Linked DNA regions of Siphonobacter curvatus. The protein of the gene in region 1 binds, or shares a complex with, the protein of each later gene. Links are inferred from orthologs where the notes say so. Each region holds a gene or a part of one and is shown in the gene's direction. Other genes may lie near its edges.

Region 1 (9,678 bases):
GGTCCCGCATGAGTTTATCTTTTCCGACTTCGGGTGTCAGGTACGAGGCTCCGTTACGGAGCGATTTCCAGTGCAGGCCATCGGTACTACTGGCCCAGTGCAAGCCGTCCTGACCATTATCGGTAAAGTAAGCAAAGAGATACGACTGAGCCTGAACCGTTAGACTGAACAGCCAGAAGCCGCAACTAAGAAGGGTACGCATAGATGTGTTGAAAAACGATGAATCAGAGAATGCCTCTGTTAAAGGGGACGGAAGTTTACGCAGAAATCCCTATTTTTCCGTACCTAAGATACTGGTATGATTTCATTAGAGAGTCAGCGTATCCTCTGATTGTCCGGCGGGCTGGGTTCATAAAGGCTAAAAAGAAATTCCATACGAGCCCTCTGCCGGAAGTCAGCACTGCGAACCCTGCTTGATTCCATCAACCATGAGTACCCCGAGTCAACCGAAACAAAATCTTCTTAAAAAAATCACCCATCAGGACGTCGAAAGTGCGGCTCTGCCCACCCTTGGTGTGTTTGTGGGTCTGCTGCTCGCTCAGATTCCGTTTTTCGGCCCTTTTGCCGGATTCATCGTCATGGTGATGCAGTGTTTGATGAATGTGCGTCCGAAGGGTACCTATAAAGAACGCTTACAGATTTTGAGCTACGTACTGCTGATTCTCTTGGGAACAACCCTCTGGGGGATCATTGGCACGTATCATTGGGTGAATGTCGTGCTGGGAGTTATCCTGCTGTCGGTGGCCCTGAGCTACTGGCGGCATTTTTTTCCGGACGACTGGCGAAGCATCAATGCCCCCGCCGCGGCTCTGTACTTCTTTTCACTAGCCGTCAAAGCCAACGAAATAGCCGTGGTAGCCGTATTGATCAGCGGAGTTCTGGCTATCCTGTTGCAGGCCCTGATGTGGCGGGTCTGGCCTTCCGCTTTTGAAAACCGATCGCCACTCATGCGACTGCGTAGTCGCCGGGCCCGCAAGCGTACCCATAAGCTGGATCTGTCGGTGGCTTCACTGAAACCGGACCTATGGCGGTATACCTTCCGCTTAGCTTTTCTACTGGTACTGAGCGTTTGGCTCATCAGCTATACGCATTCCTTTCATGCCTACTGGATTCCCCTGACGATTGTGATTGTCTTGCAGGACAATCACAGCGATACCCTCAAGCGGGTGGGGGGGCGAATCCTGGGAACCTTCATTGGAAGCATCATCGGGAGTTTTATCCTGGTGCTCCATCCCGAACCCGTCCTGGGCATGCCCTTACTGATTCTGTGCATGTTTACGTTCCTGTTAATCGTTAAACACAATTATCCAGTCGCCTGTATTTTCCTGACCATATACATTATCCTGCTGATTGGCCAGCAAACTACGCATTCGTTTACGGTGGCCATTGAACGCAGTTTATTTACGCTGGTGGGTGGTTTTCTGGTGTTCATTAGTTCGTTTATCCTGTTTTGGAATCGAAAACAGATACAATCTTCCTGAAGAAAACTGAACTTTAGGATAGACAACCGCCGTTACGGTATCTTTGTGAAAAGAATCGATGATGACTATGCCCCAAGTGCTTACCCCCGCTACGACACTACCCGTGATGGAATCCTTTTATACGCTGCAGGGCGAAGGCTTTCACGCGGGAAAATCCGCTTATTTTATTCGTCTGGGCGGTTGTGAAGTGGGTTGCCACTGGTGTGATGTGAAAGAAAGCTGGGATGCCAGCCTGCATCCTTCCTTTGGTATTGACTCCATTGTTGCGGGTGCTCTTCAGTACCCCGGACGGATGGCCGTGATTACCGGCGGCGAACCGCTCATGCATGACTTGACGGACTTAACCGCTGCTCTCCAAATCGCCGGATTCCAGACCAATATCGAAACCTCCGGCGTGTACGCCGTGACGGGTTCCTGGGACTGGATCTGTTTTTCCCCGAAAAAATTCAAGGAACCGCATTCCGATATTTATGAGCGGGCTGACGAGCTAAAAGTAATTATCTATAACAAATCGGATTTTGAATTTGCCGAGGAACATGCCTCGCGGCTTCAAACGGATGCCCAGCTCTTGTTGCAACCCGAATGGAGTAAACGTGACGTGATGCTGCCCCAAATCATTGACTACGTCAAGGACAATCCAAAGTGGCGGGTTTCGTTACAAACGCATAAGTACATGAATATTCCGTAATCCATGAACGCCATCCATCGAAGTCAGGAGTCCAGTCGGACCCGTATTCCCCAGGAAACGAAACGCATGTTACGCCGAGGAGGTCTCTTGCTTGGCCTGTTGCATGGGATATGGCTGATGACTCCAGAACTTCAGGCTCAGGATCGGCGGGCTCTGGACGCGTACGAAAAAGGACAGAAAGCACTCGCTAACCGGGATTTACCCGGTGCCCGGAAAGAATTTCAGCGAGCCGTGGAACGCGACGAATCCTACGGGGAGGCGTATTTTCGGCTCGCTCAATTAGCCGAGTACGACCGAAACCTGGATCAGGCGGCCGTACAGTACGAAAAGGCCATTACGCTCAAACCCGAGTCGCCGGAAGTGCAGCCGGCGTATCTCTGGCTGGGCAGTCACTATCTGCGTCGGGGACAGTATACGCAGGCAACTCCCTTACTTCAAAAGTACATTACGGGTCAACAAGCCCTGACCAAACCGACCGCCGCCCAGAAAATCGCTTTGAAGCGGGCCTCCCGCATGCTGGAGGTATGCCGCTTTTCAGAAGAAGCCATTAAACGTCCGTTGACGGTTCAGGTCAAACGCCTGCCCGATGCCGTGAACGGTTTCGAGTCGCAGTATTTTCCCGTCCTGACGGCGGATCGGCAAACGCTGTTTTTTACTGGCATTGAACAGGAAAATGGTGACGAAAACCTGTACACCTCCGCGTATACGGAAGAGGCTGGCTGGACGAAACCCCGCCTTCTACCCGGAGCTATCAATACCACGGAGAACGAAGGTACTTCCAGTATTTCTGCGGATGGGCGTACGCTGGTTTTTACGGTCTGTCAAAGCCGCTTACGCCACGGATTTGGGAACTGTGATTTGTACATCAGCTACCGAAACGGGCAGGAGTGGAGTGAACCCGAAAATCTGGGACCGGAAGTTAACTCCGGAGCCTGGGAATCTCAACCTACGCTTTCACCCGATGGTCGGGTCTTATTCTTCGTCTCGGATCGTCCGGGCGGTATTGGCAAACGCGACATCTGGATGAGTCGCAAGGATTCACTGGGTCGCTGGTTACCGTGCGTTAACGCCGGGGCGGCTATCAATACGACCGAAGATGAGGTTTCTCCTTTCCTGCACGCCAACGGCCGCAGTCTCTTCTTTGCCTCCGACGGGTATACGGGCCTGGGTGGTTTTGATCTGTGGCTGAGCGAATTTGACGGAACGCGTTTCTCGAAACCCGAAAATTTAGGCTATCCCATTAATACCCACGAAGATCAGGTCGCTCTGTACATCACGGCCGATGGCCGCAAAGGCTATTATTCCCAGGAAGAACGAATTCGGGCCGATCGCCATCAATCACGACTTTGGGAGCTGGACGTACCGGAAGCATTGGCTTCCCGTTTCAAACGAGCCAATGTACTGAAGGGTACTATTGTAGATGCTGCCAATCAAAAACCGCTGGCGGCTAATCTGGAAGTCATCAATCTGAAAACCAATGCTACCGAAGCCCTGCTAAGGAGCGATGCCAAAACGGGCGAATATGCGGTAGTATTGACGGATGGCAATGAATACGCCGTTTTTGTCAATCGTCCGGGGTATCTCTACAAAAGTTTGTCTTTCGATTTTTCGGGGAAAAGCACGGATAAGGTCCTCAATATGGCCTTGGAAAGTATTCGAAAAGACCAGCATGAAGTACTGAAAAATGTCTTTTTTGAATCCGGTCGCTGGAATTTGCAGGAAAAGTCGCAGGCGGAACTGGAAAAACTGGTCCGGTTGCTCAAAGAAAATCCTTCCGTATCCGTCGAAATCTCGGGCCATACGGATGATGTAGGCGAAGACAAAAACAATTTAGAGCTCTCCCTCAAGCGAGCCCGCTCCGTGATGGAATATCTCGCCGCTCATGGGATTGCGGCGACCCGGGTTAAGGCCGTTGGGCTGGGAGAGACCCGACCCGTGGTACCCAATACCAGCGAGGAAAATCGGGCTCAGAACCGTCGGATTGAGGTAAAGATTCTGTAGGAAATGCCTAGGGCGGAAAGATTGTTGGAAGCAGGAAAACCTTTTTTTACGGAAAATATGTTACCCTTGCGAGCCCAATACTGAAAACCGACAACCTTGATTTTCAGCAAGTCTTAAAAAAATCTTGCCTTTCCGGCTCGAATTGGCAATTTTTGTGAAAGCAACCGAGTTGCAACTAAGGTATTACTCCCATCATTTTATGTCAGCTGAACATATTCATTGCTTAATCATTGGTTCAGGCCCTGCTGGTTACACAGCCGCTATTTACGCTTCACGGGCAGGTCTTCAGCCAGTTTTATATACAGGTGCTCAACCGGGTGGTCAATTAACGACGACAACCGAAGTGGATAACTTTCCGGGCTATCCCGAAGGCGTAACCGGACCCGAAATGATGCAGGACCTGGAAAAACAGGCTCGTCGTTTTGGAACGGAAATTCGCTATGGTTTAGCCACGAAGGTAGATTTCTCGGATACTGCCAGTAAAAAAGTCTGGATAGACGATACGCACGAAATCTGTGCCGATGCTGTCATTATTTCCACGGGAGCTTCGGCCAAATGGCTAGGTCTGCCGGGTGAAGACATCTACAATGGTCGCGGGGTATCGGCCTGTGCCGTATGTGATGGCTTCTTCTATCGGGGTCAGGATGTTGTGGTTGTAGGTGGTGGCGATACCGCTGTGGAAGAGGCAAGCTATCTGGCTAAATTGTGCAAGAAAGTGTATCTGTTGGTTCGCCGGGATGAGTTACGGGCCTCGCAAATCATGCAGAACCGGGTAAAGACTATTGCTAACATCGAAATTCTCTGGAATACCGAAACCGAAGAATTGTTAGGTGACGAAACGGGTCTTACCGGTGCCCGTGTGAAAAACATTGTAACGGGTGAAGTGCAGGATTTATGCGTGACGGGCTTCTTCGTAGCCATTGGTCATAAACCCAATACTGATATTTTTAAAGATTTCATCGATATGGATACTACGGGTTACATCAAAACCGTTCCCGGTAGTAGCCGTACCAATGTAGCGGGTGTATTTGCCTGTGGCGATGCCCAGGACAATGTGTACCGCCAGGCCATTACTGCCGCTGGTACGGGCTGTATGGCCGCTCTGGACGCTGAACGCTGGCTGGCTGAAGTTGAAACGGCCGTAGCGGTAGGCTCAGCAGTCCTTTAAAACTAATCTTACGTAACTCCAGCTGCCCTTGGGTAGCATCAGCGGGGCTTTCGGAGCCAAGAACTCTCCTGAAAAGCTCCGCTTCTTTTTGGAGATCGACATACGAAGCCGTCAGAGACGCCCTGATGGCTTCCCTTTAGGCGTACCTAAACACATGATGAAACTAGTAACCGCTCTTTTCTTTTGTGGCATTTGTGTTTTTGCATCGACAGAAAGCTTTGCCCAACGAGAAAAAGGACTGTTTAAAAAAGCTCCCAGCATCAAGCCCAAGACGGATAGCAAGAAAACCGGTAACGAGTTTGAGCTTCCGCAGCAAACCACATCGAACTTACGTTTTTCGGAACAACTCGAACCTAAAAAGCCCGTTAATCCGGTGGTCAGCAACATGGACACCACACGGATCGACGATAAGACCGAGAAAATTCCTACGGAAACGGAAGATCAGGTTTACGACGATTCTGCGGGCGTATGGGTGACTACCCACCGCTACTTCTCCATCTGGGATCCCAACACGATTGATCCCTACAATATCAACCCACTTGATTTCGACGAGCCCGTTGAGCTTCAGTTGTATGACGATGCCAAAGGGCAATTCTGGGCAGCACCGCTGACGAAAGGGATTCTGACTTCGCAGTTTGGTCGTCGCTGGGGACGCTGGCACACCGGAGCCGACCTGGATCTGGATACGGGTGATGATGTATTTGCCGCTTTTGATGGCCAGGTACGGGTCGTTAGTTTCGACGGCGGTGGTTACGGTCGCTACGTAGTTATTCGGCATTATAACGGTTTAGAAACGTTATATGGTCATTTATCTTCCCAGTTAGTACAATCAGGCCAATTTGTAAAAGCGGGTGAAAAGATTGGACTAGGGGGCAGCACAGGCCGGAGTACCGGACCGCACCTCCACTATGAATTACGATACGAAGGGAATCCTTTTAACCCCTTAGAGGTTTATAAATTTCCGGAAAACGTAATTAAGTCCGACCGGTACCTGCTGACTTCTAAAGCGTGGGATTATCTGCGAGGCGGTGGAAATCGGGTTCAGTACGAGTACAACACCGGTGAGAAATCCAAACAGCACCGTCAGATTCGCTGGTACCGCGTACGTAAAGGCGATACGCTGTATGACATTGCTCACCGTTCAGGCGTTTCCGTATCCCAGTTGAAACGACTGAATGGATTACGGAATAGCAACCTGAGCATTGGTAAGAAATTACGGGTTAAGTAAGCCCATTGGTTTTCGCCAGCAACCGCAGGCACGCGTGCCTGCGGTTTTTTAGTATTTCCCCCTTCCGGATAGTTGAATTTATGAATTATGGTAGCATTCGCGGCTCCGGGGCCGCCTGTTGAGAGGTTCAGATGTTTTTTCAAAATACAATCAAAAGCGTTCTTTTTTTCTTGTGTTGGACTGCTGCATTGACGGTTTCCGCCCAGGAAAAGGGAGTTTTCAAAAAAACTCCATCCATTAAAGCTAAAGTTAACCCTTCCGTTTCCAGCCTTCCCGCCCGAATGGAACCCGTTCCCCTGCTTCATTCGCAACAACCCTTTGAACCTCAGAAAGTACTAAACCCGCTGGTTAGGAGTGCAGTGGATACCATGGTGGCTGCTCAATTACAGAATGATCAGTTAGTGGTGGAGACGATTCAGGAAATTCGGCCGCATGATTCGGAAAGCTGGGCGAAGGTCAGTGAGCGGTATCGCGTGTGGGATGAACACCACGTCAATCCGTACGGGTACGATATTCGGAACTTTGATGCTGCTATTTCCATTCAGTTGTATGACTCCACTCGTCAGCAGTATTGGTCAGCTCCCATGGAAACGGGTCGACCCACATCGGCCTTCGGTTGGAGACGAATTCGCTGGCATAAGGGCATTGACCTGAACCTGCAAACCGGGGACCCCGTAAAAACGGCCTTCGACGGCCAGGTACGGGTAGTAAGTTACGATAGTAGGGGATTTGGTCGCTATGTAGTAGTACGGCATTATAACGGTTTAGAGACCGTGTATGGCCATTTATCCAAGCAGCTGGTTCAGCCCAAACAACTCGTAAAGGCAGGAGAGATTGTTGGTTTAGGAGGCAATACCGGGCGGAGTACAGGTTCCCATTTGCACTTTGAGCTACGGTACGAAGGCCATCCGTTTAATCCGCTGGAAATCTTTGCGTTTCCAGAAAACATCATTCGCTTCAATCAGTATATTCTGACGCCCCGGGTATTTGCATACGTCACGGGTCGTAAGTTTGATGAAGTGCAGGCGGAAGGCGATAACGAAGAGGAAGAAGTAGAATATCGGGAAACGGATTGGTATACCGTGCGAAAGGGGGATACACTGGACGAAATCTCCCGACGTTCAGGCATCACCATTGCTCGCATTAAAGAATTAAATGGATTACGAACGACCCGACTGCAAATCGGGCAAAAATTGCGTATACGCTGATGAAATTAGATCTATTGGTGCTGGCCGCTCACCCCGACGATGCAGAAATGTCCTGCGGCGGTTTGATGGCTATGGAAGTGGCTAATGGCAAAAAGGTAGGGATTGTCGATTTCACCCAAGGAGAACTCGGTACGCGGGGAACCCCTGAAATTCGATTGCAAGAAGCAGCCGATGCGGCTAGAATGCTGGGCCTTTCGGCTCGTGAGAACCTGGGATTTCGGGATGGCTTTTTCGTCAATGACGAGGCTCATCAGTTGAAAGTCGTGGAAGTCATTCGCCGATATCAACCCGAAATTTTGATTGCAAATGCCATCGATGATCGGCATCCCGACCATGGAAAAGCGGCAGCTGTGGCCGAAACCGCTCATTTCCTGAGTGGTCTGCGTCGCATCGAAACGTTCGAACCGGATGGTACGCCCCAGGCTCCGTGGCGAGCGAGACAGGTTTTTCACTATATCCAGGATCGGTATATTAAGCCAGATGTAGTCGTCGATATTTCGGATTACTGGCAACAGAAAGTAGAGAGTATTAAGGCCTATCGCAGCCAATTCTTCAATCCAGACAGCGACGAACCGTCTTCGTATATCTCCAGCAAAGAATTTATGGATTTTCTGGTGGCCCGCTGGCGGGAGCTGGGACATCAGATTGGCGTAGAATTTGGGGAAGGGTATACTAATTACCGCCAGATCGGTGCAAAAAATCTGTCCTCGCTGATTTAAGCGTAGAATTTAATAAGACTTCATAGACGCCGGTGGTTTACAGAGATCATACTGTAAGCCACCGGCGTTTTGACTTTATGGATCAGAAGTAAAGCTAACCATTAATGTTATATATAACATTATAACGCTATTGAAACGTTAAAAAGCATTCTAAAGTTGAATAAAATGCTTTTGAAAGACTAAGTGAGCAGGACCGAGGTCATGGTCAGTGAGCCGCCAACGACTTTGTCATTGAAAAAATGGACCTCATCGGCTGATGTTTGCAGCCCGAGGGTGTACAGTAGGGGATAGTAATGGTCCGGCGTTGGGATGGCTAGCTGAGCAGCCGCTCCTAGCTTTTCGTACTGAATTAGCACTTCATGATTGCCGGAAGTAATGTGTTTTTTAAACGCTTCATTCATGGCAATGGACCAATCGTAGCCGTATTCGGGTTTATTAAGGTGTTCCCAGGCAACCATTCGCAGGTTGTGCACCATATTACCGCTACCCAAAATCAAAACCCCCTTTTTACGTAAGGCAGCTAATTCCTTAGCTAAGGCGTAGTGATAACTAGCGGGCTGATTATAATCGATGCTGAGTTGCAGTACCGGAATGTCGGCATCGGGGTACATGTGACGTACGACGGTCCAGGAACCATGATCCAGGCCCCAGTCGTGATCCAATCCTACGTGGGTGCTCGTGATGAGACGCTGGGTTTCCAGGGCGATGGGTAAGCTGCCCGGAGCAGGATACTGCACGTCAAAAAGTTCCTGGGGGAAGCCTCTGAAATCATGAATGGTCGGTGGAGTCTCCATAGCCGTCACGTGCGTACCTCTAGTAAGCCAGTGAGCTGAAATAACCAGTACGGCCGTCGGGCGGGGTAATTGCTGGCCCAGTTCCCGCCAACTTTGGCTGAAAAGGTTGTCTTCTATACCATTCATCGGTGATCCATGTCCCATAAACAATACGGGCATGGATTGAGTGGATGAATAAGAATCCGTTAGATTTTTAAGAGCGTGTAAATCCATATCGGTTAGGAATATATTAATCAAATGTAAAGTAATGGCCTGACGTTAAGGGGATTACTTCATACATACTGATAGTAGAAGTTATATGTTTTTACAATATATGTATAAACATATAAAAATAGTAAAAAATTCCCACAAGCTTATGATTAGCTTTGACGCTCCTTCACAACTTTAACCT
Region 2 (9,813 bases), 150 kb from region 1 along the record:
GTCTCGCATTGGAATGTACTGCTCCAGTTTGGTGTAGTTGTTGCGGTACCAGGTAGAATCGGCGTTCTGAGCCTGAGCCAACAGAGGTAACAGCCATACCAGTAAGGTACGAAGGTGTTTCATAAAAGGTAGGTTTGTAAGAGAAGAAACGAAAACGTGAAGTTACACGGATTTGGCACGATTAGAGCGAATGCCGATTTTGAAATTTTAGCCATAAAAAAAGCCCGACCGAAGCCGGGCTTTTTCAGCAGAAAGTCTGAAAAGACTATTTTCCACGCAGTGAACGAGGGATGTCGATCGTAGCGATAGGAAGACTTCTCGCGTTCAGGATTTCAACGTTTTCAACGTTTACTTCGGCAACCCGTACGGATTTACCCAAGTCAAGTCCTTCGATGCTTACTTCTACGAAATCAGGAATGTTTTCTGCCTGACCACGCAGCGTAATTTTACGGAGTTTCTGAACCAGTTTACCCCCTTTGATAACCCCGGGAGAGTTACCTACGAATTTCACGGGAACGTTTACCTTGATAGGCTTGTCCGTGATTTCCAAGAAGTCAGCGTGCAGCAGTGAATCGTTAACGGGGTGGAATTGCGTGTCCTGAAGAATGGCTTTGCGAATTTCACCTTCGATGTTCAACGTTACTTCGTACGCATCGGGAGTGTACAAAAGATCACGGAACAGAATGGTAGGAGCAGAGAAGTGAATTTGCTCGCCACCTCCGTACAATACCGATGGAATAAGTCCTTCGGCCCGAAGATCTTTCGATTCTTTCTTGCCGAGATTCGCTCTTTTAAACCCTACAATCTCGAGTTTTTTCATTGTGTTTGGTAATAAAAAGCTCCGGGCGAACCCGAAACTACGTTAGTAATGAATAAAAAGGGAACTAATTGATTCGTGATCACGAATGCGTCCAATGGCTTTGGCAAATAGCTCGGCCACTGACAATACCGTTACTTTGGGGTTGTCCTGTTTCTGAGGAATGGTATCCGAAACGATCAGCTCTTCGAGTACGGAGTTGTAAATATTATCGTGAGCTTTTCCGCTCATCACCGGGTGAGAACAGATGGCCCGTACGGATTTGGCTCCTTTGTCGAGTAACAGCTGAGCTGCCTTGCAAATAGTACCTCCCGTATCAATTAAATCATCGACTAAAATAACGTTGGCGTCCGTCACGTCGCCAATTAATTGCATGGAAGCAATTTCGTTGGCTTTCTTCCGGAACTTATCCACGATTACCAGGTTCGAGCCGGGGAAGAAACTGGCGAACTTCCGGGTCCGGGCTACGCCTCCCACGTCAGGAGAAGCAAACACCAGATTATCCAGGTTTTTCGAGCGGATGTACGGAACGAAAATGGACGCCCCTTCCAGATGATCCACCGGAAAATCGAAGAATCCCTGAATTTGCCCCGCGTGTAAATCCATCGTAATCAGACGATCAGCTCCGGCCGCTGTCAGCAGGTTCGCCACCAGCTTGGAACCGATAGAAACCCGTGGCTTGTCTTTCCGGTCCTGGCGAGAATAGCCGAAGTACGGAATCACTACGGTTACGTAGTGAGCGGAAGCCCGGCGGGCCGCGTCGATCATCAGCAACAGTTCCATCAGGTTTTCGGCTGGTGTGAACGTGCTCTGGATGAGAAATACATCGCAACCCCGAATGGATTCGTCGAAACTCGGGGACATTTCACCGTCGGCAAAACGTTGCACGGTGACGGTTCCCAAATCTTTGCCGTAGAAACGGGCAATTTTTTGGGCTAGATATTGACTGGAACTGCCTGAGAAAATTTTTACCGGATTGGAAGCCATCGGTCTCCTTGGAAATTGAGCCGCAAAGGTAGAAAAAAAACGAACGAAAAAACCGGTTGACTTAAAAAAAGCTTGTTTTTAGTCAACCGGTCGGGGAGCTGAAAAGCCAATTATTCGGCTTTTGTGAAGGTTGTGGTACGGCCTAACATGGGTGTACCAATGTAACCGCGAACGGCTAATTCGCGATCCGAAACTTTAGTGATTCTGCAGGAATAGGTCTTTCCGTTTCGGGGATCATAAATTTTTCCACCCGACCAGACTTTTTCGCCATCAGATTTGAAATTAGAGAGAATAACCAGGCCCATCAATGTTCGATTTCGTAGTTTCTCGTCGGGATTATTGACATCCTTTTTGGGTTGATTAGCCTGTACTTCCTTAATCCAGATGATCTTTCCAAAGTACTGGTCACCCTGCTTGTAAATCTGAATTTTTGAGGTTTTTTCTTCATTGAACCAGACCCCTTCAATATCGGCGGCCCATGCCGAGAGCAAAACGGAAAAGTACAAAAGGCCTGTTAGTAGCATTTTCATCGTTGAACGGAGAGTTTTTTGTAAATCAACGTAACCAGAAAAGCAAAAAGTATGCCTACGGCGGCTCCGGTCAGTACGTCGAGCGGGTAGTGGGCCCCCACATAAATGCGGCTGTACGAGACGAGAGCTGCCCAAACAAACAGCCATTTAATCCAGGGATGTTCTTTGCCAAACAGGATAGTCAGGACCATTACAAAACCAAACGTATTGGCGGCGTGACTGGAGGCAAAGCCGTACTGGCCACCGCATTCCCACACGACGTGAACCATTCGCTCGATGGAGGGTTCGTGACAGGGCCGCAGCCGGGCCACCCAGGGCTTGAGTACGCTGCTGGTAAACTGATCCCCTAAGGCAATGGTCGCTACGCAGGCGAGTACTACGCCGATGGCTTTCTTTTTGAAACGCCAGAAAAGCCAGGCTAAAATCAACCCGTAGAAGGGGTACCAGAACTCCTGATCGGAAATCCAGTACATGGCGTGATCGAGCCAGGTGGCATGGGCTCCGTTAAGGGCCAGAAATAATTCCGTATCGAGTTGGTTAAGCATAAGGGGCGTTGATCAAACGGATAAACAAACTTCCCGAAAGCGGCGTTGCCTTCGGGAAGTGAACGAAGAAGGGATGCCTAGAAGTACTAAGGTTTAAAAACCCAGTACTTCCCGAACCCGCTTGATGGTTTGCTGGGCAATAACCTTGGCTTTTTCTTCTCCCATGCTTAGAGCTTTTTCCAGCTCTTCGGGATTTTGCATGTAATAGGAGAAACGCTCCCGCTCGGTAGCAAAGCGTTTCAGAATCAGTTCGTACAAGGCCTGTTTGGCGTGACCGTAGCCGTAATTGCCGCCGGCGTAGTTTTGCCGCATCTGTTCGGTTTCTTCGGGCGTCGCCAAGAGTGAATACAACGTGAATGTTGTATCGCCTTCCGTTTTCTTGGGTTCTTCCAGCGGCGTCGAATCTGTTACGATACTCATGACGGACTTGCGAAGCTCTTTTTCGGGCAGGAAAATATTGATGTAGTTGTTGTACGACTTCGACATCTTCCGACCGTCCGTACCCGGAATCGTCATGACTTTTTCGCTGATCCGGGCTTCGGGTAAAACTAGAATATCCCCGTAGCGATGGTTAAACGAAGAGGCAATATCCCGCGACATTTCCAGGTGTTGTCGCTGGTCTTTACCCACGGGTACCAGCTCGGCATCGTACAGGACGATGTCGGCGGCCTGCAAGACCGGATAAACGAACAGCCCAGAGTTTACGTCGGAGAGATTTTCCGATTTGTCTTTAAATGAGTGGGCATTGGCCAGCATCGGGTAGGGCGTGAAGCACTCCAGATACCAGGCTAGTTCCGTATGTTCCGGGATTCGTGATTGCCGGAAAAAGACATTTTTTTCTGTATCAAAGCCACAGGCCAGCCAGGCGGCAGCGATGGCGTACGTATATTGGCGACGGGCTTCACCGTCTTTTAGTGAAGTCAGCGAGTGTAAATCGGCAATGAAAAAGAAAGATTCATTGGCCGGTTCCTGCGAGAGTTCAATCGAAGGGAGAATAGCACCCAGAATATTTCCCAGGTGAGGAAGTCCGGAACTTTGGATACCCGTAAGGATGCGAGCCATCAGAAATGAAAGGATTGATTGTGACGTTTGCCCGTAAAAAGAGCTTTCTAATTTTACTGCAAAACTGCAATCTACGATCCGCAATCAAAAATAAGTACCGGGATGTTTGTTCTTTTTCGAAAGACCAGGGGTAGAGGGCTAGTCAATTGGATTTGTTTTTTGAGGATTTAGATAAGCTTATGTTAGGTAGGAACTATGCTAGGGAGATAGCAGGTGTGGTTGTCGTGCTGCTGAGAAGGCTGGTCTTTTAGTCTCTATCGCGAACACTACTCACTTCCTCTGGCTCAAAGTAACCGCATTACCGAGGGAGCCACCATAGGATGGCCCCCATGGAATGGTTAGGCGTGGAGAGGTCCCGCCCGGAAGGCTTACGGGCTACCCGATAGCCTTATCTGAAGCACCAAGCCCAGTGTAGGTGAACAACAAAGTCCTAAAGGAGCAAAACTTTCGCAGTAACTAGTCACTGAGATGTGCAAAGGCTAGCGATCAGTGGTGTCTGCGGGACGAAGCTGGCAAATACTTATTCTGAGAAAATCGCTATTGAAATACCTTTTTTACCTTTCTCTCCCCACGAACCTCCAACCCTTTTCAAACGTTATCAAACTTTAAGCAAACCAAGCCATTCAAAATATCCAGTCATTATGCCCCAAATTCCGGCTTCGACCCTGAAATTTTTAAAAGAGTTAGCTCAAAACAATACGCGTGAGTGGTTCCAAATCCACAAAAAAGAGTGGGAGGGAGTTAAATCAAATTTTGAAGAAACGGTTCAGGATCTGATTTATCGCATTGGACAGTTCGAAAATCTGGCGGGCATCCGCGTCCAGGACTGTAATTATCGCATTGCTCGGGATGTCCGCTTTTCACCCGACAAATCACCCTATAAAACCTGGCTGGCGGCCAGCTTTGGTGAAGGTGGACGTAAATCGTCCAAGATGGATTATTACCTGCATATAGCCCCCGGCAAATCGTTTTTGGGTGGAGGCATGTGGGAATCAACGCCTTCGCAGTTAGCCAAATTCCGTCAGGAAATTGATTACAATCCCCAGGAAATCAAAGGCATTATTGAAGCTCCCGCTTTTAAAACTCATTTTGGCGAACCTGAAGGAACCTCTCTGAAAACCGCTCCGAAAGGCTATCCAAAAGATCACCCTGAAATTGAGCTACTTCGTCGGACGCAGTTATTTTTTTCGCATTCCTTTACCGATCAGGAAGTGCTATCTCCTAATTTTACCCAGAAGGTGGAAGAAAGTTGTTTGATCTTAAAGCCGTATCTGGACTTTCTCAACCTTATTTTTGAAGAAAGCACCGACGAATAAGGTTTGAAAAGTAATGCGAAAAAAAGATTTTTGAGTGGAAGCAAACCGGAGGAATATCTTCTCTTCTAGTGAATTAATTTTTAAATGCCCTTGTTCTATCTCTGTACGAAAGCGACAAGCGGAGCAAGTTTCTAGGCATTGGTTGAACTTTCACGAAGCGAATCCGTTTTAACCTTCGAATCATCTAAGCATTTTTAATATATTAAGGAAATGGCACACAAGACAATTGAGGCGACCGACTCTAATTTTGAGCAACTTATCAACTCTGATAAACCCGTTTTAGTAGATTTCTGGGCTGAATGGTGCGGACCTTGCAAAATGATCGGACCCGTAGTAGAAGAATTAGCTGGCGAGTACGAAGGCAAAGCCGTAGTAGCGAAAATGGACGTAGATGCTAACAGCACGACGCCCTCTAAATTCGGAATCCGTAGCATCCCTACGCTGATGATTTTCAAAAACGGAGAACTCGTTGATAAAGTAGTTGGAGCAGTACCCAAACCCGTACTGGCTCAGAAACTGGCTGCTCAATTATAATATAAAGTTTGAGTTCGTTTGAAAAAGGTTTGAGAATTAATCGCTCAAACCTTTTTTGTTGGTAGATAAGCGAATGACCCGAAAGTTTACAAGCTTTCGGGTCATTCGCTTATCTACCTGTCTATCGGCTTATACGGCTTCTATTGCCCGCAGAATCACATCACAGGCCTGACGAATTTCGTCTTCCGTAATCGTCAAGGGAGGAGCGATTCGCATGGAGTTGTCGCAGAACAAAAACCAGTCGGTAACTACCCCGTTTTCAATGCCGTGATCGATAATGGCTTTCAATTCGCCGAAATCCGCAAACTCTACGGCCATCATCAAACCCTGATTCCGGATTTCCTTGATTCGGGGATGTACCAGATACTTTTTGAAGAGTTCGGCTTTAGCCGCTACGGATGCACACAGGTTTTCTTCTTGAATGGTCCGAAGTGTAGCCAGTGAAGCCGCTGCACTGACGGGATGCCCACCAAACGTGGTGATGTGCCCCAGAATAGGATTGTTCTTGAAGACGGCCATGAGCGGTTGCGGAGCCATGAATGCTCCAATGGGCATACCGCCGCCCATTCCTTTGGCCGACAGCAGAACGTCGGGTACAACACCAAATTGCTCGAACGCCCAGAAGGAACCTGTACGACCGAAACCCGTTTGTATCTCGTCGAAAATTAGGAGCGTACCCGTTTCGGTACAGCGATCGCGTAAGGCTTGCAGGTATTCCTGTGAAGGAACGCGAATGCCCGACTCGGCAGAAATGACTTCAATGACAACGGCTGCGGTTCGCCTAGTAATGTTCGATAGATCAGCCAGTACACCGTGGTGAATATGACGGATATCGGGGAGTAAGGGGCGGAACTGACGTTTGAAAAAGTCGGCTCCCGCCAGACTCAGGGCTCCCTGCGTAGAACCGTGATAGGCATTAAAACAGGAAATGATTTCGGTACGACCGGTGAACCGCTTCGCCAGTTTCATGGCTCCTTCTACGGCTTCCGTACCCGAGTTAGTCAGGTACACATTGTCAATCGCATAGCCCGAAGGCGTATGGTAAGCAGCTAGCGTTTCGACCAGAGCCTGAGCCAGTAAGACTTGCGGAGCCTGTACATATTCGCCGTAGACCAGCGTGTGCAGGTAATGATCCACCTGATGTTTGATGGCCTGAACCACTTTCGGATGCCGATGACCGACGTTGGAAACACCGATGCCGGAAATCAAATCCATATACGCCTTTCCGTCGGGACTGTATAACCAGATTCCTTCGGCTTTTTCGATTTCCAAAGCCAGCGGAAAATCCGACGTTTGGGCAAGGTGATTTAGGAAAAGCTGTCGTTGATGCATAAAAAGGTAATCACAAAACCCGCGTTAGGGTTCAAAAAAGCAAGCCGTTCCGCCCACCCAGGTAAAATTCTGGTTGAAGCGAACGCCAATCATTTCGCCGCGACTCAGGCGGCTTAAACTCGTGAGTAACTCGGGTCGTTTCGCCTGATCGGGCCAAACATACAACATCCGGATTTCACACTTCACCCCACCGTCGGGAGCCTCAATGACGGGCTCGTACTTCACTTTTTTCTGGAGAATGTAATGTTCCGGATCATGAAGAGCGGTTAGTAATTCTGCCGTTGGGTGCAGATTGACGCCCATCCCCGCGAAACTGAACAGGGGTTTGAGTACGTAATCGTCCAGATTTTCGGGAAACTGACCCTGAAAATCGCTCACGTATCGTGCCTGAGGTACGTACGGCGAATTCAGCAGGGGAAGAATGTATTTCGAAATTCGGAAAAACCAGTTGGGATGCCCCACCCAGGTTACATCTACGTCGTCCGTCAGTTGATACGATACCGGCATGTCGGGGTAGTGCAACAGATCATCAAAAATCAGTCGGTTGTACATCCGGCGAATCGGTGTTTTGACCCCATCCCGGTCGTAATAAAGCGTTCGACCTTCTTTTTGAATCTTGGTAAAGCAAACCGACCGGATTCCCAGCAACTTTTCCGTAACGGCAAAATCCACGCGGGTTTTCTGTTTTTCCGGAAAGATTTCCAGCAGAACGCAGTGAGCGGGATCTTCGCCGTCCAGAATAAGATCTTTAAGCTTCGTTATATAAGCCTCGAAATCGTACCCGCCGAAATTCCAGATCAGCGAGTCCGGGATCGAAAAGTGCTCTTTAAACTTCTCCGGTAAATAGCCCTGAAACGCAAACAGCGAAGGGAAGCCCTGCAATTCAATCAGTTGGGGTGCTAATTCGCCGTTTTGGTCCCGGCATACGGCAAAGTCAATCGCCAGAAAATGCGTATGTTCATTTTCATTGGGAACCCGCTGATCCGATGGAATAGATGCCTCGGTCTTTGCTTTGAAATCCGGAGCGGTGATGGTATCAATAAACGATTCGCAGGCCGTAACGAGCTTTTCGCGTAAGGAAGCCGGAACAAATACGGGCGTTTCGGCCAGACGGAATTCCAGTTGGTTAGGCCAGTCCTGGTGAATCGAATCCAGAAACTCCTGGTACTTTTCTTCCGAAAAAGCGGCATTGTAGGTCCGACGAATCGTTGAAATCATATCGAATGGGTGAAGAGTGCGGTAGGGGTTAGTTAGCAGCCAGTTTATGGTAGGCATCCCGCAAAAACGTCGGAATAATAACCGATTCCGTCAGCAGAATTTTATCCGGATCGTTGAGGTGATCGACCATGTTCTGGTACTTCTCATAGCCGTGCTCATCAATGACCTGTTTCTGTTTCTCGGGCTGCTGGAAGTAGCGTAACATCCCCACGGCATCGGCTTCGGGGTGAAACTGCGTACCGAATACTTCGCGTGAAAACCGGACCGCCATAATGGCCCGTTCCAGCGGTACGTGGGGACGGATTTTCTCCCGGCAAAGTACTTTCGCTCCAATGGCATCAATCCGCGAAAAGTTGGCATTAATGATTTGGTAATCCCGCGAATCCACGGCCCAGAAGGGATCAGGGAGTAATTCCAGGTACGGCTCGTCGTAGCCATTGGCCGTTTTATGAATCGGAAACGTACCGAAGCTGGTCGATTTACGACGCGTTACTGTACCAATGCCCAGGTGATGACTCACCATCTGGAACGAGTGACAGATAAGCAGTAAAAATTTCTTGGCAGTCTGCGTTTTGTTGTGTTCGAAAACCTGATCAATCAGATCGAAATAAGCCGTACCCCAATCACCCGTTTCGAGTGGATTTCCAGGCCCGCCCGTCGAGATAAAAATGTCAAAATCGTTCAAAGCGGGTAACTCACCTTGCTGCCGAACGTCAAAAATTTGCACGACGCAGCCGCCAATTTCCTCCGAAAATTCCTGTACTAATTGCTGAATACATCGCATTCCTTCGTTGGGAACACCATTATATAAATCCAGAATGGCCAACCGTATCTGCTTCATAAAACCAAGTTAATCTACTCGTAGTTAATGACTTATTGCTTTTTGTGGCTCAAAAAGCTGAAAAATAAAAGGCAAAGATCGGTATACGTTTGCAAAAACACAGCCTTTTATCGAATCCCGTGGCGGGTTTCTTCGACGATGTAATCCACTACACTTTTGAGGTCTTGCGTCCGTTCCCAGACGGCCAACTGTCGGTCGGCTCCCGTACCCATCTTCAAAATCGTATTGATATATTCCACCTCTTTGCGACTGCCGAGTTCATCGAGTACGTCGTCTACAAACTCCATTAATTCCTGAGCGAGCGTTTCGTAAGGTACCTCTTCCTGACGGCCGAAATCAATCAGTTTTCCCGAAATTCCGTACCGGGCAGCCCGCCATTTGTTTTCACTAATAAGAGCCTTGCGGTAAAGCCGGAAGTTCAGATTCTGCCGCATCAATTTGTAAATTTTCACCACCAGAGCCTGCATGAGTGCCGCTAAACAAATGGTTTCATCCACCCGCATGGGAATGTCACAGATGCGAAACTCAACCGTATCGAAATGCGGATGCAGGCGAATGTCCCACCAGATTTTCTTACCGTCGTCGATGCAATTGGTTTTGACCAGTAAGTTGATGTACTCGTCGTATTCGT

What was found.
Region 2: the proteins of trxB (region 1) and trxA are in contact, whole or in part, in a crystal structure (PDB 1F6M), measured with the Escherichia coli proteins. The link is inferred for Siphonobacter curvatus from one-to-one orthologs.

The regions. Positions count from the first base shown.
Region 1 is NZ_PTRA01000001.1:2,211,495-2,221,172, forward strand. The notes cover bases 3,489-6,353. They hold trxB (thioredoxin-disulfide reductase), read left to right. Parts: upstream 3,489-4,369; coding sequence 4,370-5,338; downstream 5,339-6,353. Other genes in these bases: C5O19_RS09135 (OmpA family protein), read left to right, coding at 3,489-4,170; C5O19_RS09145 (peptidoglycan DD-metalloendopeptidase family protein), read left to right, coding at 5,493-6,353. Also shown: C5O19_RS09115 (glycoside hydrolase family 43 protein), read right to left, coding at 1-202; C5O19_RS09125 (FUSC family protein), read left to right, coding at 429-1,481; C5O19_RS09130 (7-carboxy-7-deazaguanine synthase QueE), read left to right, coding at 1,540-2,169; more of C5O19_RS09135, read left to right, coding at 2,173-3,488; more of C5O19_RS09145, read left to right, coding at 6,354-6,566; C5O19_RS09150 (peptidoglycan DD-metalloendopeptidase family protein), read left to right, coding at 6,848-7,774; bacillithiol biosynthesis deacetylase BshB1, read left to right, coding at 7,774-8,493; ygiD (4,5-DOPA-extradiol-dioxygenase), read right to left, coding at 8,673-9,500.
Region 2 is NZ_PTRA01000001.1:2,361,216-2,371,028, reverse strand. Bases 4,130-7,129 are described here. They hold trxA (thioredoxin), read left to right. Parts: upstream 4,130-5,467; coding sequence 5,468-5,791; downstream 5,792-7,129. Other genes in these bases: C5O19_RS09845 (aspartate aminotransferase family protein), read right to left, coding at 5,921-7,123; C5O19_RS09855 (DUF2461 domain-containing protein), read left to right, coding at 4,583-5,257. In the rest of the region: C5O19_RS09885 (CocE/NonD family hydrolase), read right to left, coding at 1-123; C5O19_RS09880 (50S ribosomal protein L25/general stress protein Ctc), read right to left, coding at 266-820; C5O19_RS09875 (ribose-phosphate pyrophosphokinase), read right to left, coding at 863-1,804; C5O19_RS09870 (DUF2147 domain-containing protein), read right to left, coding at 1,915-2,334; C5O19_RS09865 (phosphatase PAP2 family protein), read right to left, coding at 2,331-2,879; trpS (tryptophan--tRNA ligase), read right to left, coding at 2,973-3,941; C5O19_RS09840 (hypothetical protein), read right to left, coding at 7,148-8,341; C5O19_RS09835 (type 1 glutamine amidotransferase), read right to left, coding at 8,370-9,182; C5O19_RS09830 (carboxylate-amine ligase), read right to left, coding at 9,290-9,813. UniProt on the Escherichia coli protein: Participates in various redox reactions through the reversible oxidation of its active center dithiol to a disulfide and catalyzes dithiol-disulfide exchange reactions.